DNA from 4 places in the Pseudomonas sp. BGA-UO-ETr-WB11 genome. Region 4 is predicted to be linked to each of the others. Evidence: predicted binding sites of a transcription regulator. Region 4 holds the regulator's gene; each other region holds the start of a gene.
The links. Region 4 encodes sigma-54, which starts transcription at its own class of promoters, with help from an activator protein. Its sites were predicted from a motif close to ANTGGCATNNANNTTGCTNT; they were not measured.

Region 1 (7,449 bases), on a different contig from region 4:
CCCCGACTGAATGGCCTGACGCATTACGTCGGGGTTTTGCTCGTCAGTGAACATGACGATCGGCCGTGGCTGGTCACGCGTGACCAGGCAGACCTGCTCCATCACGTCGCGGCCGGGGGAGTCGCTGTCGATCAGGATTACATCCGGGCGCACGGCTTCTACGCGGGCCGGCAGGTCGATGATCAGGCCAGACTCGTCGATGACGTCGAAGCCGGCTTCAATCAGTGCGGCGCGCAGCCGGCCAACCTTCTTCGGGGTGTCATTGATCAGGAGGATTCGTAACATCTTGGCGGTGATATCCATTACGTACGTCTCTTAGGCAGAGACCGAGGCTTGAGTGCTGTCGCTCAAGGCGTGCAAGGCAAAGCTGCGGGCGTAGCCGGCGGGATCGTTGCCGTCCCAGACTTTGCCGTCTATCAAGGTGGAGCTGCGCATGGCCGATGGCGGCAGGGCGATGCCCAACTGGCTGGCGGCTTCACGGTAAAGGTTGAGCTGCTGGACCTGACCGGCAATGGCCTGATAGTCCGGATCATTGCGCAACAGGCCCCAGCGGCGGAACTGGCTCATAAACCACAAGCCGTCGGACAGGTAGGGCATGTTCACCTCGCCGTTGGCAAAGAAGCGCAGCGGGTGCTGATCCTGCCAGGCGTAGCCCATGCCGTCCTCATACTGGCCGAGGAAGCGCGGCTGGATGGCGTTCAGCGGCGTATCCAGATACTCACTGCCGCTGAGCAGTTGGGCGGTGCTGCGTTTGTTCTCTTCGCTGGCATCGATAAAACGGCTGGCTTCCAGTACCGCCATGACCAGGGCACGCGCGGTGTTGGGGTATTCCTCGACAAAGGCGCGGGTGCAGCCCAGAACTTTCTCCGGATGATCGGGCCAGATCGCCTGGCTGGTGGTCAGGGTAAAGCCCATCTGTTCATCAATGGCGTGGGCGCCCCAGGGCTCGCCGGCGCAGAAGCCGTCGATACGCCCGGCCTTGAGGTGAGCGACCATCTGCGATGGCGGCACGACCACGCTGTTGACGTCTTCCAGTGGGTGGATGCCTTGGCTGGCCAGCCAGTAATTGAGCCACATGGCATGAGTGCCGGTGGGGAAGGTCTGGGCGAAGGTCAGTTTTGCACTGCTTTGGCGCACATGTTCGCGCAGTGCTTCAGCGCTGGTCACGCCGGCGGTCTGCAGCGGACGTGAGAGGTTGATGCTTTGGCCATTCTGGGACAGGCCCATGAGCACGGCCATGTCCACCGGCGGGGTGCCGCCGATGCCCAGGTGTACGGCATACAGCAGACCATACAGGCCTTGGGCCGCATCCAGTTCGCCGCTCAGCAGTTTGTCCCGCAGGGTGGCCCAGGACGCCTGGCGCTGCAGGTTCAGCGTCAGTCCGTAAGGCTGGGCAAAGCCCTGGGTGGCCGCCACGATCAGTGAGGCTGAGTCGGTCAGGGCCATAAAGCCAAGGTTGATGGCGCTTTTTTCCGGGGCGTCGGAACCCGCCACCCAGGCGAGCGGGTCAAGGTGATTTTGCGGGTGAGAGTCGGTCATTATTTTTTCCGTCCAAGCACAAAAAATCACTGTCCAGCCGTGCTTGTGCACTGCCAGAGAGCGACGCCGTTGTCTGATTTATGCCTGCCGCCGTTGGCAGGTCGTTAGCTGTACATAACCCTTAGCAAGCGATATGCCAGAGTGGCGTTGTGCGGCGGATAAACAAAACCCCGCACACGGCGGGGTCTGTTCACTATCAAGCGACTGTTAGCGCTCGAGGATTTGCTTGACCGACGATTTCTGGATCTGTTGATCGCGGCCTTCGCTGTCTTCGAAGCGGTACATGTCGGTGTCGGTGTCGAGTTTTGGCTTGCCGTCGGTGCTGATCAGCTGGCCGTCGGTGGTGGCGATAATGTATTCGCTGGAGCAGCCGGCCAGGCTCAGTACGCAGCAGGCGGCAAGAATCAGTTGCTTCATGGTGTTCCCCCTAATGATCACGATGTTTCTTCAATAGCTGAAGTTACGCTAACCATTTGGCTGCGATTTGCCTAGTGCTCAGGCAATAAAAACCCCGCACTAGGCGGGGTTTTTATTGACGCTGTGCTCGTTAGGCTTGAACGACCGGGATCTTGGCGTTCGCAGCAACTTCACGGAACTCGGCAATCTGGTCGAAGCTCAGGTAGCGGTAAACGTCGGCAGCCATGCTGTCGATGTCGGCCGCGTAGACCATGTACTCTTCAACGGTCGGCAGTTTGCCGGTGATTGCCGCAACGGCTGCCAGTTCGGCAGACGCCAGGTACACGTTGGTCGCGTCGCCCAGGCGGTTCGGGAAGTTACGGGTCGACGTGGAAACCACGGTCGAACCGGTTTCTACCCGTGCCTGGTTACCCATGCACAGCGAGCAGCCTGGCATTTCCATGCGCGCGCCAGCTTTGCCGTAGATGCCGTAGTAGCCTTCTTCGGTCAGCTGGTGTGCGTCCATCTTGGTTGGCGGAGCCAGCCACAGACGAGTCGGCAGGTTGCCTGGATTTTTCTCCAGGAGTTTGCCGGCGGCACGGAAGTGACCAATGTTGGTCATGCACGAACCGATGAACACTTCGTCGATCTTCTGGCCTTGTACGCTCGACAGCAGACGGGCATCGTCCGGGTCGTTCGGGGCGCAGAGGACTGGCTCTTTGATGTCAGCCAGGTCGATTTCGATGACTTCGGCGTATTCCGCATCGCTGTCAGCCGACAGCAGTTGCGGGTTGGCCAGCCAAGCTTCCATGGCCTGAGCACGACGCTCCAGGGTGCGAGCATCGCCGTAGCCTTCGCCGATCATCCAGCGCAGCAGGGTGATGTTGGACTGCAGGTATTCGCCAATGGCTTTTTCCGGCAGCTTGATGGTGCAACCGGCAGCGGAGCGCTCTGCGGAGGCGTCGGACAGCTCGAAAGCCTGTTCAACGGTCAGCTCGTCCAGACCTTCGATCTCGAGGATGCGGCCGGAGAAGGCGTTGATCTTGCCCTTCTTCTCAACGGTCAGCAGGCCAGCCTTGATGGCGTAGTAAGGGATCGCGTGGACCAGGTCGCGCAGGGTGATGCCTGGCTGCAGCTTGCCTTTGAAGCGCACCAGTACCGACTCCGGCATGTCCAGCGGCATAACGCCGGTGGCTGCGGCGAAGGCGACCAGGCCGGAACCGGCCGGGAAGGAGATGCCCATCGGGAAGCGGGTGTGCGAGTCACCACCGGTGCCGACGGTATCCGGCAGCAGCATACGGTTCAGCCAGCTGTGGATGATGCCGTCGCCCGGACGCAGGGACACGCCGCCACGGGTCATGATGAAGTCTGGCAGGGTGTGGTGAGTGGTGACGTCGATCGGCTTTGGATAGGCCGCGGTGTGACAGAAGGACTGCATCACCAGGTCAGCAGAGAAGCCCAGGCAAGCCAGGTCTTTCAGCTCGTCACGGGTCATGGGGCCGGTGGTGTCTTGCGAACCCACGGTGGTCATCTTCGGTTCGCAGTAGGTGCCTGGACGTACGCCTTGGCCTTCTGCCAGACCGCAAGCGCGGCCAACCATTTTCTGGGCCAGGGTGAAGCCCTTGCCGCTGTCGACCGGCGCTTCCGGCTTCTTGAACAGGTCGGACGGTGCCAGACCCAGTTCAGCACGGGCTTTTTCGGTCAGGCCACGGCCGACGATCAGCGGAATACGGCCGCCAGCGCGAACTTCGTCGAGCAGTACGTCGGTTTTCAGCTGGAAGCTGGTAACCAGTTCGTCGCTGCCATGACGGCGCACTTCGCCTTTGATCGGGTACACGTCAATGACGTCGCCCATGGCCAGGTTGCTGCAATCGAATTCGATCGGCAGGGCGCCGGCGTCTTCCATGGTGTTGTAGAAGATCGGGGCGATTTTGCTGCCGAAGCAGAAACCACCAGCGCGCTTGTTAGGCACGTTCGGGATGTCGTCGCCGAAGAACCACAGCACCGAGTTGGTGGCGGATTTACGCGAAGAACCAGTACCCACTACGTCGCCGACGTAGGCAACCGGGAAGCCTTTGGCTTTCAGGGCTTCCATCTGCTTGATCGGGCCAACGCTGCCAGGCGCGTCTGGGTTGATGCCGTCGCGGGCCATTTTCAGCATGGCCAGGGCGTGCAGCGGGATGTCTGGGCGGGACCAGGCATCAGGTGCTGGCGACAGGTCGTCGGTGTTGGTTTCGCCAGTGACCTTGAACACGGTCAGGGTGACTTTTTCTGGAACGGCAGCGCGGTTCTTGAACCACTCGCCTTCGGCCCAGGAAGCCAGCACAGCTTTGGCGTTGGCATTGCCAGCTTTGGCTTTTTCGGCAACGTCGTGGAAGGCGTCAAACATCAGCAGGGTGTGCTTCAGCTGCTCAGCGGCAACGGCCGACAGTTCGGCGTTGTCCAGCAGTTCAACCATGGTGGTGATGTTGTAGCCGCCCTGCATGGTGCCCAGCAGTTCGACGGCGCGCGTCTTGCTGATCAGCGGGGAGGTGGCTTCGCCCTTGGCGATGGCAGAGAGGAAACCGGCCTTGACGTAAGCAGCCTCATCCACGCCCGCAGGAACGCGGTTGGTGATCAGGTCAACCAGGAAGGCTTCTTCGCCAGCAGGTGGGTTTTTCAGCAGCTCGATCAGGCCTGCGGTTTGTTCGGCGTTCAGCGGCTGGGGCACGATGCCCTGAGCGGCACGCTCTTCAACATGTTTGCGATAGGCTACAAGCACAGTTTTTACCCTCATCAGTGGTCCCGGTGGGTCCGGAACGCGCATCCATAAATCACTGAACACAAGCGTCGCGCGGCTTTTTGAGCCGTTGGACCAGGGTTTCAGTGTCTTCGAACAGAAGCTGTTTTCAAAGTTTTACGCCGGCAGGAGGCCTGATGAGGGCGGCGGCGGGCTGCTGAACGGGTCAGCGTGTCTGTCGCAACGATTTCCTGCCGGGTCAAGGGAAGTGCGGTTCGCTCGGAGCTGCCCTGTACGGGTTGCTCAACGCCTTCCCAACTGTGCTCGTGACGCTTTGAAAACAGCTTCCAACGGACATTGGCGCCTTAAAGGCCGGCCGATTCTACTGCAACAAGACGTTAAAGTTAAGCCGCAAAGCCCATGCGGGCGTGGTGACCGCGTATGGACAAAGGTCTAAGATGCCCGCCTGTTTTGCCGCCTGTGTAGCTGTTCGCCATGTCTTCTCAATGTATCAAGACGCCTTGCGTCGGCCTCTGCTCAACGGTTTATGGGGATCTGGTCTGTCGTGGCTGTAAGCGTTTTCATCACGAAGTGGTGAACTGGAACCTGTATGGCGACGAGCAAAAGTACGCCGTCTGGCGGCGCCTGGAGATTTTGCTGGTGCAGGTGATGGCCGCCAAACTGGAGGTGTTTGACCCTGCACGGCTGCGGCAGCAACTGGAGCAACGCAGCATTCGCTTCGCGCCCGAGCAGTCACCCTATTGCTGGGCGTATCAATTGATTGCCCGTGGTGCGCGAGTGATTAACCAGCTGGACGCTTATGGCATGGTGTTGCTGCCGGAGTTTCGCGACTGGACGCTGCCGGCCTTGCGTGACGCAATTGATCGCGAGTTCTTTTTGCTTTCCGAGGCTCACTACCAGCGGTATATCGCGCCGAGTTTTTTGCGTGATGGGCTGGAGGGCTCTGACTGAGGCCGTTGTCAGGCATAAAAAAGCCGCCTGTGCAGGCGGCTTTTTTGTTGCTCGGCAGACTTAGCGCTGAGCGACCAGGTCTTCCAGGCGGTCAATGATGTCGTCTGGCTTGAGCACCAGAACATCGCTTTCCAGGGCATCCAGCACCACTTCCGCAGTATTGCCGATCAGCACGCCAGACAGGCCGGTGCGCGCCACGGTGCCGAGGATGGTCAAGGCTGCGTTGAGACGCTTGGCGGTGTAGGGGATCAGTACGTCAGCCGGGCCTTCCTCGATGTGCAGGCATTCGTCGGCGATGGCGAACTCGTTTTGGAAGATTTTGCAGTTGGCCCGGTAGCGCGCTTCGATGCTTTCTTTCAGTTGAAAGGTCGGGTCGGCGGCAGAGAGCATGGGCGACGGGTAAGCGCCGATGACATGCAGTTCGCACTGCGCCAGTTGGGCGATTTCATAACCGTGACTGATGATGCTGGTGTGCAGGGCGCGGTGCGGACCGTCGGCATTGCCGGCGTCGACAGCAGCGAGAACTTTGCCATTGGCCCACGGCGTATCGGTTTTCACTATCAGTACCGGGACTGGGCTGTAGCGCAGCAGTTTCCAGTCGTCTGGGGTCAGCAAGGCTTTTTTCAGCGGGTTCTCGGGCTTGTGGCGCTTGACGATCAGGTTGCAACCTTCTGCTTGCTGGGCGGCGATGATGGTCTGGTGGACGCTGTCCAGCCAGCTTTGCTGGGTGCTGACACTGAAGCCTTCGTCGGTCAGGGTTTTGGCCAGGGCGTCGAGGTCAGCTTGGTGGTCGTGCTTTTTCTCACAGACCAGCAGGTGCAGATGGCACTGGGTCACGCCGGCAATCAGCTTGGCACGGTTGATGGCCAGCCCATCTGGCTGATGGGGCTCGACGACTACCAGAATGCTGCGAATAGCTTGCATGATCATCTCCCTGAGGGTGTTTATAACTAAATTAACTTTAGTTGGATTCTATTGCGGCTGGGTTGATATATGTCAACCGTAACTCAGCTGATTGGCAGCCATCATCGCCAATCCTCAACGTATAATGCGCGGCTTTGATGACAGCGGCCAGCCCACTATGTTGCTTCCTGAAATTGCTGAATTCCTTGGCTGCAAAACACCCGATGGCTGGGTGCAGGCGGCTTTAGCCGACCTGGAAACCTTGCTGCTGGATCACAAAAACTGTGAGTTCAAGGCCGCCAGCACCGCGCTGAGCCTGATGGCCAAGTACAACACCCACGTCGACTTGATCAACCTGATGTCGCGTCTGGCCCGTGAGGAGCTGGTGCATCACGAACAAGTGATGCGCTTGATGAAGCGCCGCAAGATTGCCCTGCGGCCTTTGTCGGCCGGTCGCTATGCGTCAGGCCTGCGCTCAGTGGTGCGTACCCATGAGCCGGTCAAGCTGGTCGATACCCTGGTGGTTGGTGCCTTTATCGAGGCGCGCAGCTGCGAGCGCTTCGAGGCGCTGGTGCCGCACCTGGATGCGGAGCTGGGCAAGTTCTATTTCGGTCTGCTGAAAAGCGAGGCGCGGCATTTTCAGGGGTATCTGCGCCTGGCCTATCAGTACGGCGAGGCGGCGGATGTGGAGCGCACCATCGAGCGCGTGCGGGTGGCTGAGCGTGAGCTGATCGAGTCGCCCGATGTGGAGTTCCGCTTTCACAGCGGCGTACCCGTCAGCAGCGCTGTGTAGTCAGTCGTTGAGGGTAAAGGCGCTCTGCTGGTAGCCCTTTTCGTCGACTTGTAGGGCCCAGCCTTGCTGGTCCCAGTCACCCAAAACGATGCGTTGCGCCGTTTGGCCGTTGACCTCCAGCGTGTGG
Region 2 (7,449 bases), on a different contig from region 4:
TTGTTGGCGTACTGAGGGTCGGTGGCATAACCGGCACGTTGCAGTTCACTGACAAAACGCTTGGGGTTAGCAGCTGAATCCAGTGCGTCGTCGTAGCGCTCGTTGTTCTGCAGAAAGTTCACGTAATCGTTGAAGCTTTGCTCGAACGAGCCATAGGCGCGAAACGACGCCGACTCTTTGACCTGCTTGCCATCCACATATTCAGTGGTCAGCACCCGCGCCGAATCACCCTGCCAATCGGCGGCCTTGATACCGAACAGGTTGTGGCTGCTGGAACCATCCTGCTGGCGAATGATTGATTTGCCCCAGCCGGTTTCCAGGGCGGCCTGGGCCACCAGGTAACGCGCATCCACACCGATTTTCTCCGCCGCACTCTGGGCCATCGGCAGCATGGTGGCGACAAATTCCTCAGGGGAGCTGAACGCCGCCTTGCCCGGCGCCAAGGGTGGCTGGGCCAGACGGCGACCGGTGATGGCATCGCTATCGGCAATCGACAGTGACTTGTCGGCGGGCGCGGGGTAGCTCTTCGCCGCCAGCCAGTTCTGCGGCGCCTGAGCCTGCGCTTCGCTGCCACCGGCCGGTACGATGCCCGCCAGCAGACGATCCGCCAGGCGCGGCGGCAAGGAGATACGGCGCTGGTTGAGCAGCTTGGAGTCATCACGCACAACGGGCTCGCCAGCTGCCGGCTCAATCGCTGCTGTGACGCCGCTGCTGGCGGCTACTTGGGCAAAGGGGTTGGGCCGACTGCTGCCGGCGCCATGCAAGGTTTTCGACAGCTGGCGCTCCAGCACATCGGCCAGGCCTACGCCGTTCTGCTTGGACATGGTGATGGCCAACTGCTGGTCGTGCATGTCCTGGTAGGTTTTGCTTTCGTTGCTGTTCATGAAGTTGCCTTCGGCGAACACCGCGTTCGCCGCGCGCATGGCCTTCATCATTTCATTCAGAAACAGCGACTCGAACTCCTGCGCCACCTTGTGCACATTGGCTTCGCTGTCGCGATTCTTGCCGACCTTGAGCTGATTTAGACGATTGAGGTCGGTCGCGGCCCCCGAGTCGTGGGCGACGCCAATACCTGCGCTGAGTCGAGAGTTCATAGTCGCACCTCAAATCACAATCAGATCGGCTTGCAGCGCGCCGGCCTGTTTCAGGGCTTCGAGAATCGCCATCAAGTCACTCGGCGAGGCGCCCACTTGGTTAACCGCCCGCACAATTTCATCCAGTGAGGTGCCGGGGCCGAACTTGAACATGGGTTTGTTTTCCTGATCGGCACTGACCTTCGACTTAGGCACCACCACCGTCTCGCCACCGGCCAACGCATTGGGCTGGCTGACAATCGGATCTTCGGTAATGGTCACGGTCAGGCTGCCGTGGGTCACCGCCGCCGGCTGCACTTTCACGTTCTGACCGATAACGATGGTGCCGGTGCGGGCATTGATGATGACCTTGGCCACAGCTTGCCCGGCTTCCACTTCAAGGTTTTCCAGGATCGACAGGTAGTCGACCCGCTGACCCGGATCCAGCGGCGCACTGACCCGCACCGAGCCCGCATCCAGAGCCTGTGCCACGCCTGGACCGAGCAGTTCGTTGATTTTGTCGACAATTCGCTTGGCTGTGGTGAAGTCGGCACGATTGAGGTTCAGGGTCAGGGTATTGCCCTGATCGAAACCACTCGGCACCGGCCGCTCAACGGTGGCGCCACCGGGAATGCGTCCGGAGGATGGCACATTGACGGTGATTTTCGAGCCGTCGCCACCCTCGGCGTCAAACCCACCGACCACCAAGCTACCTTGGGCGATGGCGTAGACGTTGCCATCGATACCTTTCAGCGGAGCCATCAACAGGCTGCCACCGCGCAGACTCTTGGCGTTACCGATGGAGTTCACGGTCACATCGATACTCTGCCCCGGCTTGGCAAACGCCGGCAGGTCGGCATACAAGGCCACCGCCGCAACGTTTTTCAGCTGCACGTTGCCCCCCCCGGCCGGCACCTTGATGCCGAACTGGGCGAGCATGTTGTTGAAGGTCTGCAGGGTGAACGGCGTTTGGGTGGTCTGGTCACCAGAACCATTCAAGCCCACCACCAGGCCGTAGCCAATCAACTGGTTGGCCCGCACGCCCTGGATGCTGGCGAGGTCTTTCAAGCGCTCGGCCTGCACGGCACTGGCGGCCAGCAGCAGGCAAAAGCAGGCGATCAATCGGTTCATGTGCGGCACCTTAAAACGGCCACAGCGGGCTGATAAAGAAACGATCAAACCAACCCGGCTGGCTGGCATCGGCAAAGGTGCCGGTACCGGAATAGGTAATGCGCGCATCCGCAACTCGCGTCGACGCTACTGTGTTGTCGGTGGCCACGTCGTCGGGACGGATCAGGCCGGCAATGCGCACCAGCTCGTCACCGGTATTGAGGGTCAGCCACTTCTCGCCGCGCACCGACAAAATGCCGTTGGGCAAGACTTCGGCCACCGTCACGGTGATCGAGCCGGTCAAGCTGTTGCTTTGCCCCGCCTGGCTGTCGCCCTTGGTGTCACGGGAGCCGGAGTAGCCAACATCCAGGTTCAGGTTGGCGCCCGTCAGTGGGTTAAGACCGGAATCGGGGTTATCCACTGATACCGCCGAGCCAAACAGCGAGGTCAAACCCATCTTCGCGGTGCTGTCCTTGGCAATTTGCGAGTTGGCTTTTTTGCTCGCCTGGGTTCTTTCATTCAGGGTGATGGTGATGATGTCCCCCACCCGATACGCCTTACGGTCGTCGTAGAGGTTGTTGCCGAACCCTGGCTGATAGATCGCGCCATTGTTCTGCGCCGCCGGCAAGGGCGTGCGCGGTAGCACGGGCGAGAAGTACGGGTCATTCGGCTTGGCCGCTGGCGCCACGCAACCATTCAGCGCCAGAGCGCTAAACAGCGAGCAAACAATCATTAGCCGGTTCATACCTACTACCTCACGGCGCGCTGCAACTGGAGTGGGGTCAAACAGCGACCACCACCCGCGAATTAAAGATTCTGGGTAATAAAGGAGAGCATCTGGTCGGCCGTCGAGATGACCTTGGAGTTCATCTCGTAGGCGCGCTGGGTGGTGATCATGTTGACCAACTCCTCCACCACGCTGACGTTGGAGTTCTCCAGGGTGTTCTGCAGCACCGTGCCCAAGCCGGTCAAACCTGGCGTACCCACCTGCGGCGCGCCGCTGGAACCGGTTTCGAGAAACAGGTTATTGCCGATCGCCTGCAAACCCGCGGGGTTGACGAAGTCGGCGGTCTGGATGTTGCCGATCACCTGCGGAGCAGGATCACCGCTGACGGTCACTGACACGGTACCGTCTTCGCCGACGGTGAAGGTCTGCACTTCAGCGGGCAGGACGATGGCTGGCTCCAGGGAATAGCCCTGGGAAGTCACCAACTGGCCATTGGAATCCAGGTGAAAACTGCCGTCACGGGTGTAAGAGACCGTACCGTCGGGCTGCAAAATCTGGAAAAAACCGCGGCCATTCACGGCCATATCCAACGGCTGCTCGGTGGTCTGCAGGCTGCCCTCGGTGAACATCTTCGAGGTACCGACAATGCGCACACCGGTACCCAGCTGCAAGCCGGTGGGCAACTGACTGTCCTGACTGGACTGCGCGCCAGGCTGGCGGCGAATCTGATAAAGCAGGTCTTGGAACTCAGCCCGATCGCGTTTGAAGCCGGTGGTCGAAACGTTGGCCAGGTTGTTGGAAATGGTCGTCAGGTTCATGTCCTGTGCGGACAACCCGGTTTTACTGACCCACAGAGCCGGAAGCATGATGATTCTCCTCGAGCGCCGGAATCATGGCGCTACGCCTTGGTAATTAGGTGAATTGCAAAACGCGCGCCATCGCCGTGTCGTTGTCTTCGGCGGTGCGCATCATCTTCACGTGCAACTCAAACTGGCGGGACAGGGACAGAATCGCCGTCATTTCCTCCACCGCATTGACGTTGCTGGCCTGCAAGAACCCCGAACTGACCTGCACATTGGCGTCCGCCTGCACCTGGCCCGTGCCTTTGAAGTGGATCATGCCGTCCGTTTGCTTCTCCAGCTGCGCCGGATCCGGCCGAACCAGCTTGAGACGATCGACCTCGGCGATCACGCTCGGCCCCTCACCCAAGGCGCGAATACTGATGGTGCCGTCCTTGCCGATTTCGATCTTCTGCTCCGGTGGCACGGAAATCGGCCCACCATTGCCGATCACCGGCAAGCCACTGCCGGTACGCAACATACCCAACGCATCGACCTTGAGGCTGGCGCTGCGCACGTAGGCCTCCCCGCCATCAGGCGACTGCACCGCCAGCCAACCATCACCCTCGACGGCGACGTCCAGTTCATTGCCGGTTTCTTGAAGCGAGCCAGGAGTAAAGTCGGTACCCGGACGCTCGCTCATCGCGTAGACCCGAGACGGATGAACCTCACCGAACAACGGCATGGAACGCGCCTGCTCCAGATCACGCTGAAAGCCATTGGTCGAGACGTTGGCCAGATTGTTGGCATGGGCGCGCTGGGCCAGGGTGTTCTGGCTGGCGCCGGTCATGGCGACATACAACATCTTGTCCATGGCATTGCTCCGCAGTATGGGCTGAGAGGGCCAGATGCTTGACGCAAAACCCTCAATTACCTACTGCACAGCAAACGGCGTGCCACGCCCAAAAAATGAACATAACCACTTGATAATCAATATTTTTTAAAATTAAAAAAGCCCCATACAGGGGCTTTAGGATGAGCATGACGGCGACTATCTGCCGCCCGCGACAGATGACTTGCCGCGAACTGCGAGACCTACCGCAAGGCGTTACCGCAGATTGATGATGGTCTGGGTAATCGCGCTCTCGGTTTCGATGGTTTTCGCGTTGGCCTGATAATTACGTTGAGCCACAATCAGGTTCACCAACTGGTCGGACAACTCGACGTTAGAGTCCTCCAGCGCACCAGACTGCAGGGCTCCCATGGTGCCACTACGCGGCGTCCCAACCACCGGCTCACCGGACTCGAACGATTGCGTCCAGGCCGTTTTGCCCGCAGGCGTGAGCCCCTGCTGGTTGGCAAAGTTGGCCAACACCACCTGCCCCTGCACCTTGGATTGCCCATTGGTGTAGCGGGCAAAAATCACACCAGTATCATCCACCTCAAGCCCTGAGAGCTGACCCGTGGTGTAACCATCCTGACTGACGCTACTGACGGCAAACACACTGGAAAACTGTGTCGATGGACGTAAATCGATATTGATCCCCGTGGCGCTGGCGGTCGCGCCATTACTGCTCCAAACCGGTGGTATTGCGGTATCAGGCGCCGCAGGCACCCAGGTAGTCAGATCAATGGTGCCATCCGCACCGACAGTAAAGCCCGTAGGTGTGGACGCCACCAACGCAGCTACATCCAACTGACCCGATGTCGTGAATTGCAACGGAATGGTCGACGGTGTCGGCGGCTCCAATCCAGGGTTATCCGGATTTCGACCATCAATCAGCACATTCATCTGCCAATTATTCGGCCCGGTCTTGAGAAAATACTGCGTCATCACATGGGAGTTACCCTGCGAGTCATAGATATTGGTCGAGGTCGCCGAGTTATAACTGGTGGGATCTGTCGGATCGAAAGTAGCGTTGGCTGGTATCTTATTTGTCGAGTTGAGATTGAAGGTCTGATTGACCTCAGTGGTCGCCTTGGGCGCCTGGCTAGAAGTTTGAATCTGCACATCGCTGACCACGCCATTTTGCAAATTGCCGTTGGCATCCACGGCATAACCCTGCAGCTTGTAACCGAAGTTATTCACCACAAAGCCTTCTTTATCGGTACCAAAGTAGCCGGCGCGGGTGTAGCTGACATCACCGTTGTTGCTGGTGATAAAAAACCCGTTACCGTTAACTGCCAGATCCAGGCCATTTTGCGTGTAGTTGATATTACCCTGATTGAACAACTGCGAAACATCCGACAGCAGTACGCCGCTCCCCTGCGGATTGGCACCGCCACCGAGCACAGAAGCGGCATATACATCAGCAAATTCAGCTCGCGACTGTTTAAAGCCGGCAGTGCCAGCGTTGGCAATATTGTTGCCGGTGACGTTAAGGTCGCTGGTGGCTGCCCGCAGACCGCTGAGACCGATATTAAACGCCATGAAGTACTCCTTTGCCGGTAGAACCGGCGCTTACAGCCGCTAAATTATTGACCGATTACCTGAACTTTGGAGAGCCCGATACTGCCGAGCCCGGCCAAGTTGAGCATCAACTCGCCGCCATTTTGACCCAGAGTGACGCTATCGACGTTGGCCGGCAGCATAGTGGTCAACGCTTTGGTGTCGGCACCGTAGCTGGCTTGGGCCTGGAACTTGTATGTACCTGGCGGCAAGACCTTGCCGCTGGAATCTTTGCCGTCCCACATAAAACTGACATTACCGGCAGCCTGCTGACCCATGTTGATGCGATTGACCACAGAACCGGCACTGTCATACACATTCACATAGACATTGCTGCTGGTTGCAGGCACCACCAAGCTGGCCTTGAAGGTCTCACTGGTATCCACCACAGCTTTATCGGTGGGAATAATGACCTTGCGACCAACCAGTGACGATGCCTGCAACGCTTGAGATGACTGATAACCAGAGAGCATCGATTCCATGCTGGTATTAAGCTTATCGACCCCTTCCACCGTACTGAACTGCGCCAGCTGAGCGATAAATTCACCATTGTCCTGGGGCGATAGCGGGTCTTGGTTATTCAACTGCGCCACCAGCAGGTTGAGAAACTCATTCTTGCCCAGCTCATTGCTCTTGGGCGCCGAATCTTTGAGCTGATACTGATCCAGAACCGTGCTTGCCGCATTGACGCTACTGATGCTCATGTTGTTTTCCTCACTCGCGGCTTACTGGCCCAGGGTCAGTACGCGCTGCATCATCTGCTTGGCGGTATTCATCATTTCAACGTTGGTCTGAAAGGCTCGACTGGCGGATATCATGTCGGCCATCTCCTCAACCACATTGACGTTCGGGTAATAGACATAACCATCCGCGTCTGCGGCGGGATGATTGGGCTCGTAGCGCGGCGTCAGGCTACCTTGCTCCTCAACAATACCCAGCACCTGCACACCCGCACCGGATTGATCCTGCTCGGCAAACAGCGAGTCACCAGCGCCCTGTTGCGCGCCTTGAAATACGGTTGCGAACACCGGATGCCGGGCCCTGTAAGTCTGATCAATGCTTGATGACACGGTCTCTGCGTTGGCGATGTTGCTGGAGATGGTATTCAGCCGAGTACTTTGGGCACTCATGCCGGTTCCGGCGATATTGAATACACTGGCTAATGACATGACTGCTTCTCCGTTATTCGCCGCGCAGGGCGCTGATCAGACCTTTAAACTTGCTGTTAAGCAGGGTAAAGCTGGCCTGAAATTGCACCGAGTTTTCGGCGTACTTAGATTGCTCGACCTGCAAATCGACGGTGTTTTGGTC
Region 3 (7,449 bases), on a different contig from region 4:
GGCACCGGCCAGCTGCACTATGCCCCGGACATCTATGCCCGCGACCAAGCGCTGCTGGCGGCGCTGGATCGTGCTCAGCTGTAAGCGCGCTTATTGCAGGAAGCGCTGGGCGACGATTTCCGCCTGCTCCTGATGGCGCATATAGGCCAGCAACGGCTCGCTGATCTGCAGGCGGTCGTTAACGTGCTGGTCGAGCAGAATCTGAATGCGCTCGCGCTTGAGGATCATCAGGTCACCCTCTAGCGGGCACCAGACGAATTCGCTGGCCGGGGTGATGCTGGCATCCGGCACATCCATGCCGAACGAGTCTTCGCTGAAACGCACGATGTAGTGCCCGGCCTTGGCGTTGAAGCCAACAAAGCCGTTGAGTTGGTCGGCAGCGGCGCAGATATCGGCAGACGTGATGCTCATAACTAACCTCGCAGATGGCCGTGCACCCAGTCGCAGGGGCTGCAGGTGCACAAGGGCGCTCATCCTAAGGTGCCGCAGGTTGCGCGTGCCTTGCTGCGGATCAACTGCGCAGCAATCGGTTGCGCTTACTTGTCTGTTGGGTCGGCAAACACGCTGACTTTGCCGAACGGCGAGCTGTGCATGCCGACATCCACGGCCATCAACGGCGAGTTATTCAGCCAGGCATCTTCGATCACGATCGTGCGGCCAACGTCATCGTTATCTGCGGCCACCAGCAGGTAATAGGTGCCATCGTCCGGCGCTACACCGACCCACTTAAGGGTGATTTGGCCGAGCACGGCGGCGGCTTGCGAAGGTTTTTTCGCGATCACTGCACCGTTGCTATCCAGCAGCATGGCGCGGGGTTTGAGGGCGAATTTGTTGAAGCCCAGGCACGGCTCGTTGCACACCGATTTGACGCTCAGGGAGTAGGGCGCGCCTTTTTTCAACTGCAGGGAAAAGACCCGGTAGTTGGAAATCGAACGACCGAAATTCATCCGTGGCTCATTGGCGCTGATCGGCCAGTCGCTGGTCAGCAGGCCGGTATTGACCGGCAAGGGAATGGCCTCGGTGTTATGAATGGCTTCCAGGGTGGTTGTGGCAATTGGGCTTTTACCCGCCTGGACATTTTGCTCATACAACGCCTGTTGATTGCTGGCGCAGGCGGCGAGCAGCAGGCAGGCAACGAGGGTGATGAACTGGTGCAAGGCGAAACTCCTGAGTGACGACATCCTGTCCGCACGCCTGGAGCGCCGCGCGGGGCCGGCGAGTCTACCCGTTTTTGCCAGGCCATCGAAGGTTTGCCGTGCCTGGGTGTGTGCTCGCCATCACGGCTGATGGATCAAACCAGCGTAGCGCAGTGTTGCGGCTGTGAACGCGCAAAGCCCGGCGCATGGGCCTCGGCTGACTCAGGTCAGTGAAGAGTGTTGCCGATTGCAACAAAAGGCCAAATTCATTTCCCAGCGGCTCAGCGGATGGCGTAGGCTGAAATTGTCGCAGTACACGCGACGCTATTGGCGAACAGTTGAAGAAGGAAAGCGTATGCAAATCCAAGTTCACAGCGATAACCATATCGAAGGTAGCGCCCGCCTGGTTGAATGGGTGAGTGCCAGCGTCAGCAGCAAGCTGGATCGTTTTGACGAAGAACTGACTCGGGTGATTGTTCACCTGCACGACGACAATGGCGGCAAAGCCGGCGCCGATGACAAGCGCTGCCAGATCGAAGCACGGCCAAAAGGCCAGCAGCCTGTGTCCGTGACCCATAAAGCCGAATCTCTGGATTTCGCCGTGGATGGCGCAATCGAAAAACTCAATCACGCCCTCAGTCACCAGTTTGGCAAGTTGCGCAACAAGCGCGCACAAGCGCCGCTGCTGGAAGGCGAGGTAGACGCCATCGAAGATCAGGACACCCTGTTGGAAGAAGACTTCCTTGCTGAGCAACAAGTGCGCAGCGCTTAAATCAGGAGCGAAAAAAGCCGCAGGCGGGGTGACCCGGCTGCGGCTTTTTTGTGCCTGGCATTTGTGCCAGATGCCTGCAGATTGGCGGGCCCACGGCTGACGTGGGTCGTGGCCAATCAGTCCTGGCGGCTGGTCACTTCCAGCAGGTGATAACCGAACTGGGTTTTCACCGGGCCTTGCACCACGTTGATGGGTGCGCTGAACACTACGTTGTCGAATTCTTTAACCATCTGGCCGGGGCCGAACGAGCCTAGGTCGCCGCCGCTGCGGCTGGACGGGCAGGTGGAGTTGTCTTTGGCGACCTGGGCAAAGTCGGCACCGCCTTCGATAGCGGCTTTCAGTTCGTTGCACTTAGCTTCGCTGGCAACCAGGATGTGACGGGCAGTGGCGCGGGCCATGGGAGTTACTCCTTTGAATGAGGCTGCAAAGCCTACCGGAATTGCCCGCCTATTCAAACGCCGAGCGGCCCGCTGCCTGTGCCGTCAGTCGCGGGGTTCAGCGTGTGCCTCGATCAGGAAGCGTCCGGCTTCGCCATGGGGCGCAGGAGTGGCGAAGTGGCCGGTTGTCCCTGCGCTACCCGGGTTGCGGAAAATCTTGATGCCGGTCGGTCGCTTGACCAGTTGGCCCAAGCCGCCGGCGCCACCCGCGCCCGGCATGCCAGCCTGGGCGCTGTGGCCACCACTGGTCAGCACCTGCAGGCCTGGGCCGTAATTGCTTACGGCCAGCAGCCCATCCTTGCCCGCGCGCCAGTAGCGCACGTGTACATCACCGCCACGCCCGCCGGCCCCGCCAGCACCGGCAGCCCCGCCTGTACCGCCGAGGCCCCCCGCACAGGTTTGCGAGGCGCCGCCGGCACCCCCGATGCCGCCATTACCGCCCGCGCCACCCTGGCCGCCGCGTACATCAATCAATAGGGAGTCGAAGCTTTGCAGGCCCAAGCGCAGGTCGAGGTTGACACCTGCCTGGCCGGCTACGCCGCTGCCACCGGCCTGGCCATCGGCACCGGGCAGGCAGCCCTGGCCATCCAAGCCCGGCTGGCCGTTGGCGCCCGCGTGACCGTCCTGACCGGCGCCGAGCAATTGCACGCCGCGACCAATCCAGGCCTGTTCGGCGTGCAACTCGACGCGCGTTAAACCGGCAGCCACGCGCAGTACTGCTCCATCTTTGAGCACCAGACGTTGCAGGTGCACGCTGGGCTGGCTCAGCAGGCGTTCCTCGCCAGCTTCCACGATCCACTCTTCAGCCCCCACCGGGAGCGCCGCGATACACAGCAGGGATAACAACAAATTGCGCATGAAAGACACCTTAATAAGCAGAAAGACCTGCCACACCCAAGCAAGTCACAGGCCAGGCCATCGGCGTGCGCATTGAGCGTGCACAGCCAAGGGCGTGGTGCACCATGGCGTTACGCTACTGCTGGGCTTAAATTTCGGAAAGTGATTATAACTATATGTTTTTAAAGGGTTATTCAGGGTTGGCAAGGGATGTGCTTATAACCCGTCAGCTTAACCACTACAGCGATTCGCACTTAAAACAGAGGGTCCACCCTCGTGAAATATCCCACTCTATGGAGCACCACCATGCTGAAGAAATTGACCCTGGCTATTTCCGCTGCATCCGCCTTCGCGTTCAGCGGCATCGCCGCATCCGAAACCTTCAATGGCCCGGCTGGCGAGTTTGACGTCAGCATGACCGCCACCCTGGCCAGCGATTACATCTGGCGTGGCCAGTCGCAAACCGCGGGTAACGGTGCGGTGCAAGGCAGTCTGGATGTGGCCCACGAAACCGGTCTGTATGCCGGTGTTTGGGCTTCCAACGTCGACGATTTTGCCTTCCCTGGCAACAACGGCGGCGCCAACATGGAAGTGGACTACTACTTCGGCTACGGCGGCAGCATCACCGACGACATCACCTATGACCTGTCGTGGGCTACCTACACCTACCCGGAAGCCAGTGTCTGGAACTCCGATGAAGTGCTGACCAGCATCAGCGCCTACGGCTTCACTGTGGGCGCCAAATACGCCTATGAAGCCGAGAGCAAGCTCTATACCTACATCGCTTACGACTATGAGTTGCCGATGGAAGTGGGCCTGTCGCTGGGCTACGGCCAGAGCGATTACAAGGACCCGATCGACGCCACCGGCAGCAACACCAAATATGACGACTGGAGCGTGGGCCTGAGCAAGACCCTGGTGGGCCTGGACTTCTCCCTCACCTACACCGACACCGATATCGAGACCGAGACCTGTGAAGCGTGGTACGGCAAGGGTGACTACTGCGATACCAACGTTACCCTGGCAGTGTCGAAGTCGTTCTGATCCTGCGGCGGGCACCTGATGCCCGCCCACTCCTGAACCTTTGGTCTTAGGCCGCCGCAAGGCGGTTTTTTTGCTATGCCCCAAGCGTGTGTTGCAAAGGCGATGAATCGTAGGTTGGGTTGAGGAGCTGCGCGACGAAGCCCAACGACTCTGCCCCAGTTGTTGGGCTTCGCTGCGCTCAACGCCAACCTACCCACCTCATGCACGCCGCGAAATACCGGGCTATCCAAGCTCGCATCCCGTGCCACACGCTTTTGCTACATAGCTTTTTCGTCCGCCGTTGGCTTGGTTGGCAGGGCGCTGGGCTGGTTATACTGGCGCGCTGATTTCTTTTGCTTGCCGAGCCTGCCGATGTCCCTCCAGTTGATTGCCACCACTGCCGAGCAGTTGCCGCTGATCCGCAACCTCTATCAGTTCTACGCCTACGAGTCGTCGGACTGGGAGCAGGAGGACGTCGAGGTCGACGGCCGCTTCTATGTGCACGATCCCTATCTGGCCCTGTACTGGCAGCGCCCGGACTGGAGCGCCCAGCTGATCCTGCTGGACGGCTTTATCGCCGGCTTTCTGTTGATCGAGCGCAGTGAAATCGCCGGGGTGGAGGCGCTGGAATTTGCCGATTTGTTCCTGCTCAAGAAGTACCGTCGTCAAGGCATTGGTCGGGCACTGGTGGAGCAGGTGATCCTCGCCAGTCAGCAGCCGTGGGTGGTCAGCTTTTATCCGCAGGACCCGCTGGCCGTGCCGTTCTGGCAGGCCCTGTTGCGTGAGTTGCCGTTCCGCTCGGTGCGGCAGTTGGCCGATGCCGATGAGCCGGAGTTGCTCACCTATCTGCTTAATCAGCGCCCACACTGAGGCGTGTCACTATGCGCCATTGCTCGCCCCGTTTAGCATGGCGGCCATCGCGGCGTACCTGCGAGGCTGTTAGCCCGTACGGACGCACGCTCAACACCGGTAACGGCAGAGATTGATTCGGCTCGTTACAGCCGCACAGGAACGCCCATGACAAATTCCCCGTATCGTTTTCGGCTAGGCGCAGACGCCGAGGCCATGGCCGTTGTGCGCACAGGGCTGGAGCGCTTCAACGTCGAGCAGGTGGGCGAGTATGGCTACGAGGATTTTCAGCTGTACGCCCGCGATGGTGCCGACCAGGTGGTGGGCGGCATGTTCGGCCACTCCGGCATGGGCTGGCTGTATGTTGACTACCTGTGGCTGGACGACGGCCAGCGCGGCCATGGCCTGGGCGCACAGTTGTTGCAGGCGGCCGAGGATGAGGCGCGGCGGCGCGGCTGTCATGGCGTGTTTCTCTACACCTACAGCTTTCAGGCGCCCGGCTTCTACCACAAGCAGGGCTATCAGCTGATGGGCGTGCTGGAGGATTGCCCGCCCGGCTACCAGCGCCACTACCTGAAAAAATCACTGCAAGCGCAAGGCGCACAGCCAGGCTAAGCCCGCCATTCACCGGCGGTTATGGCCGCTGTTATTTTCAAGCCTTGAGGTGATCGAAGTGGATCAATCGCTGAGTTTCAATCGCGCGCTGGTCGAGAAATATGACCGTCCGGGACCACGCTACACCTCCTATCCCACGGCGCCGCAGTTCCATCAGGCGTTTGCCATGGATGACTATCACGCGGCCGCCCAAGCCAGTAATCAAGCTGCCGTGCCCAAGGCGCTGTCGCTGTATATCCATATCCCGTTCTGCAAGAGCCTTTGTTACTACTGCGCCTGCAACAAGATCATCACCCAGAAGACCCATCGCGCGGTCGAGTACCTCAACTACCTCAAGCGCGAGATTGCCATGCAGGCGGCGCTGTTCGACCGCACGCGCACACTCCGCCAGTTGCACCTCGGTGGCGGCACACCGACCTACCTGACCCGCGAGCAGCTGGCCGAGTTGATGGACTGCCTGCACCAGGCGTTCAACCTGGATGACAGCGACGAGCACGAGTTCTCCATCGAGGTCGATCCGCGCACCATCAGCACCGAACAGATCGAACACCTGCGCCAGCTCGGTTTCAATCGCCTGAGTTTCGGCGTGCAGGACTTCGATCCGGATGTGCAGGCAGCGGTCAATCGTCAGCAGAGTGAAGAGCAGATCTACGCCCTGGTCGCCGCCGCCCGTGAGGCCAAATTCAAGTCGGTGAGTGTCGACCTGATCTACGGCTTGCCGCTGCAAACCGTGGCCAGTTTCGACGTGACCCTGAGCAAGATCATTGCCCTGCGCCCGGATCGTATCGCCGCCTACAGCTATGCGCACCTACCGGAATTGGTGCGGGCTCAGCGCCTGATTCGTCGCGAAGATATGCCGCCGCCCGAGCGCAAGATGGAGTTGCTGGAGCTGACCATCAGCCGCCTGACCGCCGCCGGCTACGTGTATATCGGTATGGATCACTTCGCCTTGCCGGATGACGAGCTGGCCCTGGCCCGCGCCGATGGCACCCTGCAGCGCAACTTCCAGGGCTACTCGACCTTCGCCGAGTGCGACCTGATCGGTCTCGGCGTATCGGCCATCGGCAAGGTCGGTGACACCTACAGCCAGAGCGTCAAAGAGCTGTCCCAGTACTACGCACGGCTTGATCAGGGCCTGCTGCCGGTGCACCGCGGTTATCGCCTGAATGCCGACGACCAGCTGCGTCGCGACGTGATCAGCGACCTGATGTGCCACGGCCGCATCGACTTCGCCAGCATTGAAGCGCGCCACAACATCCGTTTCAAAGAGTACTTTGCCGAGGCCCTGGGCAAGCTCGACGAGCACGTCGCCGATCGCTTGTTGGAGATTCGCGACGACGCCTTGGTGCTGTTGCCCCAGGGGCATTTGATGATGCGCAGCGTGGCCATGGCCTTCGATGCCTATATCGGAGGCGCGCAGAAGGGCAGCTTCTCGCGCACGGTGTGAGGAGGCCGGGGTGAGCAGTTACGGCTTGTTGCACGTGCTGCATTTGCTTGGCGCCATCGGTTTTATCGGCACGCTGTTCTACGAGGTGGCGATTCTTGCCAGGGTCAAACCGCAGCTCGATCCTGAGCAGCTGGGCACTTTGGAGCGCGCCCTCGGTGCCCGCACGCGCACGGTGCTGCATGGTGTCGTGGTGCTGGTGTATGGCGCGGGCCTGGGCCTGGCCTGGCAGCATCGGCAGGCCTTGAGTGCGCCCTTTGCCAGCAGTTTTGCCACCTTGCTGACCCTGAAGATCGCCCTGGCCGTCGGCGTGTTTGTCAGCTTCGGCGCGGTGGC
Region 4 (7,449 bases):
ACTCGTCCGGCGTGCCCTGACCGAGCACCTGACCATCACCCACCACATACAGGTAGTCGGCGATGCTGGCGGTTTCCGCCAGGTCATGGGAGACCACGATACTGGTGATCCCCAGGGCATCATTGAGTAGGCGGATCAGGCGCACCAGCACGCCCATGGCGATCGGGTCTTGACCGACAAACGGCTCGTCGTACATCAGAATCTGCGGATCCAGAGCAATAGCCCGCGCCAATGCCACACGGCGCTTCATGCCGCCGGACAGTTCATCCGGCGTCAGCTCGATGGCCCCGCGCAAGCCTACAGCCTGCAACTTCATCAGCACGATGTCGCGGATCATCTCTTCAGGCAGTTTGGTGTGCACGCGCAGCGGAAACGCCACGTTCTCGAACACATCCAGATCGGTAAACAGGGCGCCGCTCTGAAACAGCACACCCATCTGCTTGCGCATGTCGAACAGTTCAGCCCGCGACAGGGTCGGCAGGTTCTTGCCGTCGACCCATACTTCGCCTTGGGACGGTTTGAGTTGGGCGGCAATCAGGCGCAGCAGGGTCGTCTTGCCGCAACCGGAAGGCCCCATGATGCCGGTGACCTTGCCGCGCGGGATAAAGATATCGACGTTATTGAAAATCTTGCGTGCGCCACGCTGAAAGGTCACACCCTTCAGTTCGACCGCATTGGCATTCTCGGCACTCATCTGGACTCCTTATGCTGCCGTCATTACTGACGTCGTGCCCGCCTTGCAGGACACTCGCCCATCGTCGGGGCCAGCCTGCCTCCATAAACAAGCCGCGCACTATACCATCGACCCACAGACCACCCAAGGCACAAACCGCTGCCCAAGCCGGCATTTACCCCCTACGACAAACAAGGGTGAGCCCAAGCGCCTTTGCCGCTATAATCGCCGGCTTTTAATCGCCCGGTACTCCGACCCCATGAGCCAGTCCAGCGACTTGATCCAGTCCGCCCAACGCACCATTCGCCTCGAAATCGAAGCGGTGGAGGGTTTGCTTGCGCGCATTGACGCGAATTTTGTCCGCGCCTGCGAGCTGATCCTGGCGAGCAAAGGCCGGGTCGTGGTGGTCGGCATGGGCAAATCCGGGCATATCGGCAACAAGATCGCCGCCACCCTGGCCAGCACCGGCACCACTGCATTCTTTGTGCACCCGGCCGAAGCCAGCCACGGCGACATGGGCATGATCACCCGCGACGACGTGGTCCTGGCCCTGTCCAACTCAGGTTCCACGGCCGAGATCGTCACCCTGCTGCCACTGATCAAGCGCCTCGGCATTACCCTGATCAGCATGACCGGCAACCCTGAATCACCTTTGGCCAAAGCGGCCGAAGTCAACTTGGATGCACGCATCAGCCAGGAAGCCTGCCCCCTGAACCTGGCACCCACCTCCTCGACCACCGCCTCGCTGGTACTGGGCGACGCCCTGGCCATCGCCCTACTGGAAGCCCGCGGCTTTACCGCCGAAGACTTCGCGTTTTCCCATCCGGGTGGCGCCCTGGGCCGTCGCCTGCTGCTGAAAGTCGAGCACGTGATGCACAGCGGCGACAGTCTGCCACGTGTGCTTCGCGGTACCTCACTGCGCGATGCACTGCTGGAAATGACCCAGAAAGGCCTGGGCATGACCGTGGTCCTGCAGGCCGACGGCAACCTGGCCGGTGTGTTTACCGACGGCGATCTGCGGCGCACCCTGGATCGCGGCGTCGACGTGCTCAAGGCCAGCATTGATGATGTCATGACCGTCCACGGCAAAACCGCCCGACCAGACATGCTCGCCGCTGAAGCCCTGAAAATCATGGAAGATCACAAGATCAACTCGCTGGTAGTGGTCGACGACCAGGACCGCCCGGTAGGCGCCCTGAACATGCACGACCTGCTACGCGCCGGAGTGATGTAATGAACCAAGACCTGCAGCAACGTGCCAAGGCAATCAAACTAGCGATCTTTGACGTCGACGGCGTCCTCACCGACGGCCGCCTGTATTTTCTGACCGACGGCAGTGAGTTCAAAACCTTCAACACCCTCGACGGCCAAGGCATAAAGATGCTGATCAACTCCGGGGTGCGCACCGCCATCATCAGCGGCCGCAGCACACCCGTAGTGGAAAAGCGCGCCAACAACCTGGGTATCCAGCATCTGTATCAGGGCCGCGAAGATAAATTGGTGGTGCTGGACGAACTGCTCGGCGAACTCGGCCTGAACTACGCTCAAGTGGCTTATCTGGGCGACGACTTGCCTGACCTGCCCGTCATCCGCCGCGTCGGCCTGGGCATGGCCGTGGCCAATGCCGCCGGCTTTGTCCGCCAGCATGCCCATGGTGTGACCGAAGCCCGAGGTGGTGAAGGCGCCGCACGCGAATTCTGCGAACTGATCATGCGCGCCCAAGGTAGCCTCGACGCTGCCCTCGACGCCTACCTGTAGAGCTGACCATGCTGAGCAAACTGCGCCGCCCGCTGATCTTTACCCTCATTGCCGCCCTGTTGGCGGCGGTGGGCTACTGGAACATTCGCCCGGAAAGCTTCAACCGCAACCCGCCGAGCGCCAGCGACGCTAACGCGATCGACTTCTACGTCATCAACGCCAAAAGCACCCAGTTTCAGGCCGACGGCTCGCTCGACCATGTGATGACCAGCGACAAACTGGAGCACATCAAAGCCAGCGATCTCACCCTGCTGACTAATCCCGACTTATTGCTTTACCGCGGCAACGTACAACCCTGGCACGTGCAAAGCAGTCGCGGCGAAGTTGCCCCCGGCGGCAAAGAAGTTGAACTGATTGATAACGTGCGCGTGGCACGCACCGACGCCAAAGGCCGACCGACGATCCTGACCAGCAGCCGTCTGACCGTATTCCCGGACAAAGAATATGCGCAGACCCAGCAAGCCGTTAGAATCGAGGCCGCCAATGGAGTGACCACGGCACAAGGAATGAAAGCGTACTTGAATGACGGCAGGATGCTCCTGCTGTCCAACGTAAGAGGCCAACATGAGGTTCGTTAAAACCTTCTCCCTGCTGCTCAGCCTGAGCGCCGCCTTCACCAGCGCCGGCACCTGGGCCTTGCCCACTGATCGCGAGCAACCGATTCGCGTGCAGGCCGACAGTGCCGAACTCGACGATAAACAAGGCGTGGCCGTCTATCGCGGCGGCGTAGTGATTACTCAAGGCAGCCTGAAGATCACCGGCGACACCGTGACCATCACCCAAACCCCGCAAGGCGATATCGACGTGTTCACCGCCGTCGGCAAGCCCGCCTATTACGAACAAAAACCTGCCGTCGACAAGCAGTTGGTGCAAGCCTATGGCCTGACCATCCAGTACTACGCCAGCAATGAGCGTATCGTACTGATCGACCAGGCCAAGGTGATTCAGGAAGGCAACACCTTCGAAGGCGAGAAAATCGTCTATGACACCAAACGCCAGATCGTCAACGCCGGGCGCGCCAACGGCAGTGCCATCACCTCGCCGCGCCCACGCATCGACATGGTGATCCAGCCGAAGAGCAAACCCGCCGAACAGCAGGCGCAGTAATGGCCACTCTTAAAGCCCAACACCTGGCCAAAAGCTATAAAGGCCGCCAAGTCGTGCGCGACGTCAGCCTGTCCATCGAGAGCGGGCAGATCGTCGGCCTACTGGGCCCCAATGGCGCCGGCAAAACCACCTGTTTCTATATGATTGTCGGCCTCGTCGCCGCCGATCAGGGCCGCGTGCTGATCGACCAGCAAGATGTGACCTTCCTGCCCATGCATGGCCGCGCCCTAGCTGGCATCGGCTATCTGCCCCAGGAAGCCTCGATCTTTCGCAAGCTGACGGTGGCCGACAACATCATGGCCATCCTCGAAACGCGCAAAGACCTTGATCGCAGCGGCCGACGCCAGAGCCTGGAAAGCCTCCTGCAGGAATTCCACATCACCCATATCCGCGACAACCTGGGCATGAGCCTGTCCGGTGGCGAGCGACGCCGGGTTGAGATCGCGCGCGCCCTGGCCAGCGATCCCAAGTTTATTTTGCTGGATGAACCCTTTGCCGGTGTCGACCCGATTTCCGTCGGCGATATCAAGCAGATCATTCACCAGCTAAAGGCCAAAGGCATCGGTGTTTTGATCACCGATCACAACGTGCGTGAAACCCTGGACATCTGCGAAACCGCTTACATCGTTAACGACGGTCAGCTGATTGCCGAAGGCGATGCCGAAACCATCCTGGCCAACCAACTGGTGAAAGACGTCTACCTGGGCCATGAGTTCCGCCTGTAACGACCCGACCTTCAGCCATGGATCGGTTGCGCTAGACAGGGAAATCCTTCAAGGTCAGGCATATAATTTGCTTATTGCGGGCGCCTGATGCGCCCTCGTAGTCAATGCGCCTTTGCGCCGGCGAATAAGGTTCTTAGCCTGCCATGAAACCATCGCTAGTCCTCAAGATGGGCCAGCAGCTGACGATGACACCGCAGCTGCAACAGGCCATCCGCTTGCTCCAACTGTCTACCCTGGATCTGCAGCAAGAGATCCAGGAGGCCCTGGAGTCCAATCCGATGCTCGAACGCCAGGAAGAAGGTGAAGATTTCGACAACGCCGACCCCATGGCCGATAACGTCGAGCATGTACAAGCCGCCAGCGCACCCGAGCAGCCCGACCACCAGGAAACCGCACCGACAGTCGACAGCCTCGATGAAGGCGACTGGGGCGAGCGCATTCCCAACGAACTGCCCGTCGACACATCCTGGGAAGACATCTACCAAACCAGCGCCAGCAGCTTGCCAAGCAACAGCGACGATGATGAGTGGGACTTCACCACCCGCACCTCCGCCGGTGAGAGCCTGCAGGCACACCTGCTCTGGCAGCTGAATCTGGCGCCGATGTCCGATACCGATCGCCTGATTGCGGTCACCCTGATCGACTGCATCAACAACCAGGGCTACCTCGAAGAAAGCCTCGAAGAAGTGCTCGAAGCCTTCGACCCCGAACTGGATATCGAACTGGACGAAGTCGAGGCGGTGCTGCATCGCATCCAGCAATTCGAACCCGCCGGCGTCGGTGCCCGCGACCTGCGCGAATGCCTGCTCCTGCAACTGCGCCAACTGGATGCCGATACGCCCTGGCTTACCGAAGCCAAGCGCCTCACCGGCGACTACCTCGACCTGCTCGGCAGTCGCGACTACAGCCAGTTGATGCGCCGTTTGAAGCTCAAGGAAGACGACCTGCGCCAGGTCATCGAACTGATCCAGAGCCTCAACCCGCGTCCATGCTCGCAGATCTCGGCGAACGAACCGGAATATGTGGTCCCCGACGTGCTCGTGCGCAAGCACAACGAGCGCTGGCTGGTAGAACTCAACCAGGAGGCCGTGCCGCGCCTGCGGGTCAACCCGCAATACGCAGGCTTCGTCCGTCGCGCGGACTCCAGTACCGACAACACCTTTATGCGCAACCAATTGCAGGAAGCGCGCTGGTTCATCAAGAGCCTGCAAAGCCGCAACGAAACCCTGATGAAGGTTGCGACCCAGATCGTCGAGCACCAGCGCGGCTTTCTCGAGTATGGCGACGAGGCCATGAAACCTCTGGTTCTGCACGACATTGCTGAAGCCGTGGGTATGCACGAGTCGACTATTTCGCGGGTGACCACGCAGAAATTCATGCACACCCCACGCGGTATTTACGAGCTGAAATACTTCTTTTCCAGCCACGTCAGCACCTCGGAAGGCGGCGAATGCTCGTCCACCGCGATCCGCGCCATCATCAAAAAACTGGTGGCCGCGGAAAATCAGAAAAAGCCGTTGAGTGACAGCAAGATCGCTGGTTTACTGGAAGCACAAGGCATTCAAGTCGCCCGTCGAACCGTAGCCAAGTACCGTGAATCCCTCGGGATAGCGCCTTCCAGCGAACGTAAACGACTTATCTGAGACGACTTGAGCAACGCCACAGTGTTTCCGGTGACAGGCCTGCTAGCCTGTTACTTACACACGGCAACAAGGAGAATGCGGTATGCAAGTCAACATCAGTGGACACCAACTGGATGTGACCGACGCCCTGCGTGACTACATCGACGAAAAGTTCGCCCGATTGTCACGTCACTTCGACCGAATCACCAATGTTCAGGTGACCATGGCGGTCGAAAAACTCAAGCAGAAAATTGAAGCCACCCTGCACGTCGCTGGCGCCGAAGTCGTCGCCAACGCCGAGCACGAAGACATGTATGCAGCGATCGACCTGCTCGCTGACAAACTCGACCGTCAACTGATCAAGCACAAGGAAAAACAGCTAGAACGTCTGCAGGGCGCTACTGTCCGCTGACACTCCCCCCTTCCTATGATCCGACTTGAAAATATCCTGACCCCCGGCCGCTCCTTGGTGAGCGTGCCGGGCGGCAGCAAAAAACGCGTCCTTGAACAGATTGCCAGCCTGGTAGCCACCGAGCTGCCCGAACTGGATGAACAGGACATCTTCGAAAGCCTGATAGCCCGGGAAAAGCTCGGCTCGACCGGTTTTGGCAATGGTATTGCCATTCCGCACTGCCGCCTGCCTGGCTGTCATGCACCACTGAGTGCCGTGTTGCATCTGGACAGTGCTGTCGATTTTGACGCCATTGACGGTGCGCCGGTGGACCTGCTGTTTGTCTTGCTGGTTCCAGAGGCAGCAACTGATGAACACCTGGAGCTGCTGCGCCAGATCGCCAGCATGCTCGACCGTAGTGAGGTTCGTGAGCGCCTACGCCAGGCCCAGAGCAGTGAGGCTCTGTACCAGGTCGTAGTGGACGCGCAGAACGGTCACTGAACATGCGCCTGATCATCGTCAGCGGACGTTCCGGCTCGGGCAAGAGCACCGCCCTTGATGTTCTCGAGGACAACGGCTTTTACTGCATCGACAACCTGCCGGCTGGCCTGCTTCCCGAGCTGGCTGAGCGCGCCTTGCTGCACACCGAAGTGCTGCAACCGCAGGTGGCTGTGTCTATCGACGCGCGCAACCTGCCGACACACTTGCAGCGTTTTCCTGAACTGCTGGCCGAAGTCCGGGCCCGGCATATCCAGTGCGACGTGCTCTACCTGGATGCCGACGAAGAGACCCTGCTCAAGCGCTTCTCCGAGACGCGTCGGCGCCACCCACTGACCGACGAAAGCCGCTCGCTGGCCGAAGCCATCCGCGATGAGTCCCTGTTATTGGAGCCCATCAGCGACCTGGCCGACCTGAAGATCGACACCACCCACCTCAACCTTTATCAACTGCGCGACAGCCTCAAGCTACGCCTGTTGAACAAGCCAGAGCCGGGTACTGCCTTTCTGATCGAATCCTTCGGCTTCAAGCGCGGCATGCCTGTGGACGCCGACTTGGTGTTCGATGTGCGCTGCCTGCCCAACCCCTATTGGAAGCCCGAGCTGCGCGCCCATTCCGGGCTGGATCAGCCGGTAATCGACTACCTGGCGGCCCAGGCTGACGTGGATGAGATGT

Region 1: the regulator sigma-54 is predicted to act here: its motif matches at 1,661-1,680, upstream of AC56DI_RS03420 (CmpA/NrtA family ABC transporter substrate-binding protein).
Region 2: the regulator sigma-54 is predicted to act here: its motif matches at 4,631-4,650, upstream of AC56DI_RS01285 (flagellar basal body rod protein FlgF).
Region 3: the regulator sigma-54 is predicted to act here: its motif matches at 3,382-3,401, upstream of AC56DI_RS10540 (TorF family putative porin).

Annotation. Positions count from the first base shown of each region.
Region 1 covers NZ_JCAQOS010000004.1:65,756-73,204, forward strand. The annotation lists gene AC56DI_RS03415 (ANTAR domain-containing response regulator) at 1-285, opposite strand, end outside; gene AC56DI_RS03420 (CmpA/NrtA family ABC transporter substrate-binding protein) at 316-1,539, opposite strand; gene AC56DI_RS03425 (YgdI/YgdR family lipoprotein) at 1,747-1,956, opposite strand; gene acnB (bifunctional aconitate hydratase 2/2-methylisocitrate dehydratase) at 2,087-4,696, opposite strand; gene AC56DI_RS03435 (DUF1289 domain-containing protein) at 5,150-5,626, shown strand; gene AC56DI_RS03440 (universal stress protein) at 5,687-6,550, opposite strand; gene AC56DI_RS03445 (MiaE family protein) at 6,708-7,322, shown strand; gene AC56DI_RS03450 (UDP-2,3-diacylglucosamine diphosphatase) at 7,323-7,449, opposite strand, start outside.
Region 2 covers NZ_JCAQOS010000002.1:177,875-185,323, forward strand. The annotation lists gene flgJ (flagellar assembly peptidoglycan hydrolase FlgJ) at 1-1,094, opposite strand, end outside; gene AC56DI_RS01270 (flagellar basal body P-ring protein FlgI) at 1,104-2,204, opposite strand; gene flgH (flagellar basal body L-ring protein FlgH) at 2,215-2,928, opposite strand; gene flgG (flagellar basal-body rod protein FlgG) at 2,991-3,776, opposite strand; gene AC56DI_RS01285 (flagellar basal body rod protein FlgF) at 3,823-4,563, opposite strand; gene flgE (flagellar hook protein FlgE) at 4,798-6,120, opposite strand; gene flgD (flagellar hook assembly protein FlgD) at 6,165-6,842, opposite strand; gene flgC (flagellar basal body rod protein FlgC) at 6,864-7,307, opposite strand; gene flgB (flagellar basal body rod protein FlgB) at 7,321-7,449, opposite strand, start outside.
Region 3 covers NZ_JCAQOS010000006.1:346,753-354,201, forward strand. The annotation lists gene AC56DI_RS10510 (L,D-transpeptidase family protein) at 1-84, shown strand, start outside; gene AC56DI_RS10515 (DUF2025 family protein) at 91-411, opposite strand; gene AC56DI_RS10520 (putative periplasmic lipoprotein) at 537-1,157, opposite strand; gene AC56DI_RS10525 (HPF/RaiA family ribosome-associated protein) at 1,492-1,908, shown strand; gene AC56DI_RS10530 (peptidylprolyl isomerase) at 2,025-2,306, opposite strand; gene AC56DI_RS10535 (collagen-like triple helix repeat-containing protein) at 2,391-3,203, opposite strand; gene AC56DI_RS10540 (TorF family putative porin) at 3,489-4,226, shown strand; gene AC56DI_RS10545 (GNAT family N-acetyltransferase) at 4,578-5,075, shown strand; gene AC56DI_RS10550 (GNAT family N-acetyltransferase) at 5,223-5,669, shown strand; gene hemN (oxygen-independent coproporphyrinogen III oxidase) at 5,728-7,116, shown strand; gene AC56DI_RS10560 (CopD family copper resistance protein) at 7,127-7,449, shown strand, end outside.
Region 4 covers NZ_JCAQOS010000008.1:1,029,129-1,036,577, reverse strand. The annotation lists gene AC56DI_RS18355 (ATP-binding cassette domain-containing protein) at 1-694, opposite strand, end outside; gene AC56DI_RS18350 (KpsF/GutQ family sugar-phosphate isomerase) at 933-1,907, shown strand; gene AC56DI_RS18345 (KdsC family phosphatase) at 1,907-2,431, shown strand; gene lptC (LPS export ABC transporter periplasmic protein LptC) at 2,440-3,009, shown strand; gene lptA (lipopolysaccharide transport periplasmic protein LptA) at 2,996-3,538, shown strand; gene lptB (LPS export ABC transporter ATP-binding protein) at 3,538-4,263, shown strand; gene AC56DI_RS18325 (RNA polymerase factor sigma-54) at 4,407-5,906, shown strand; gene hpf (ribosome hibernation-promoting factor, HPF/YfiA family) at 5,989-6,297, shown strand; gene ptsN (PTS IIA-like nitrogen regulatory protein PtsN) at 6,313-6,777, shown strand; gene rapZ (RNase adapter RapZ) at 6,780-7,449, shown strand, end outside.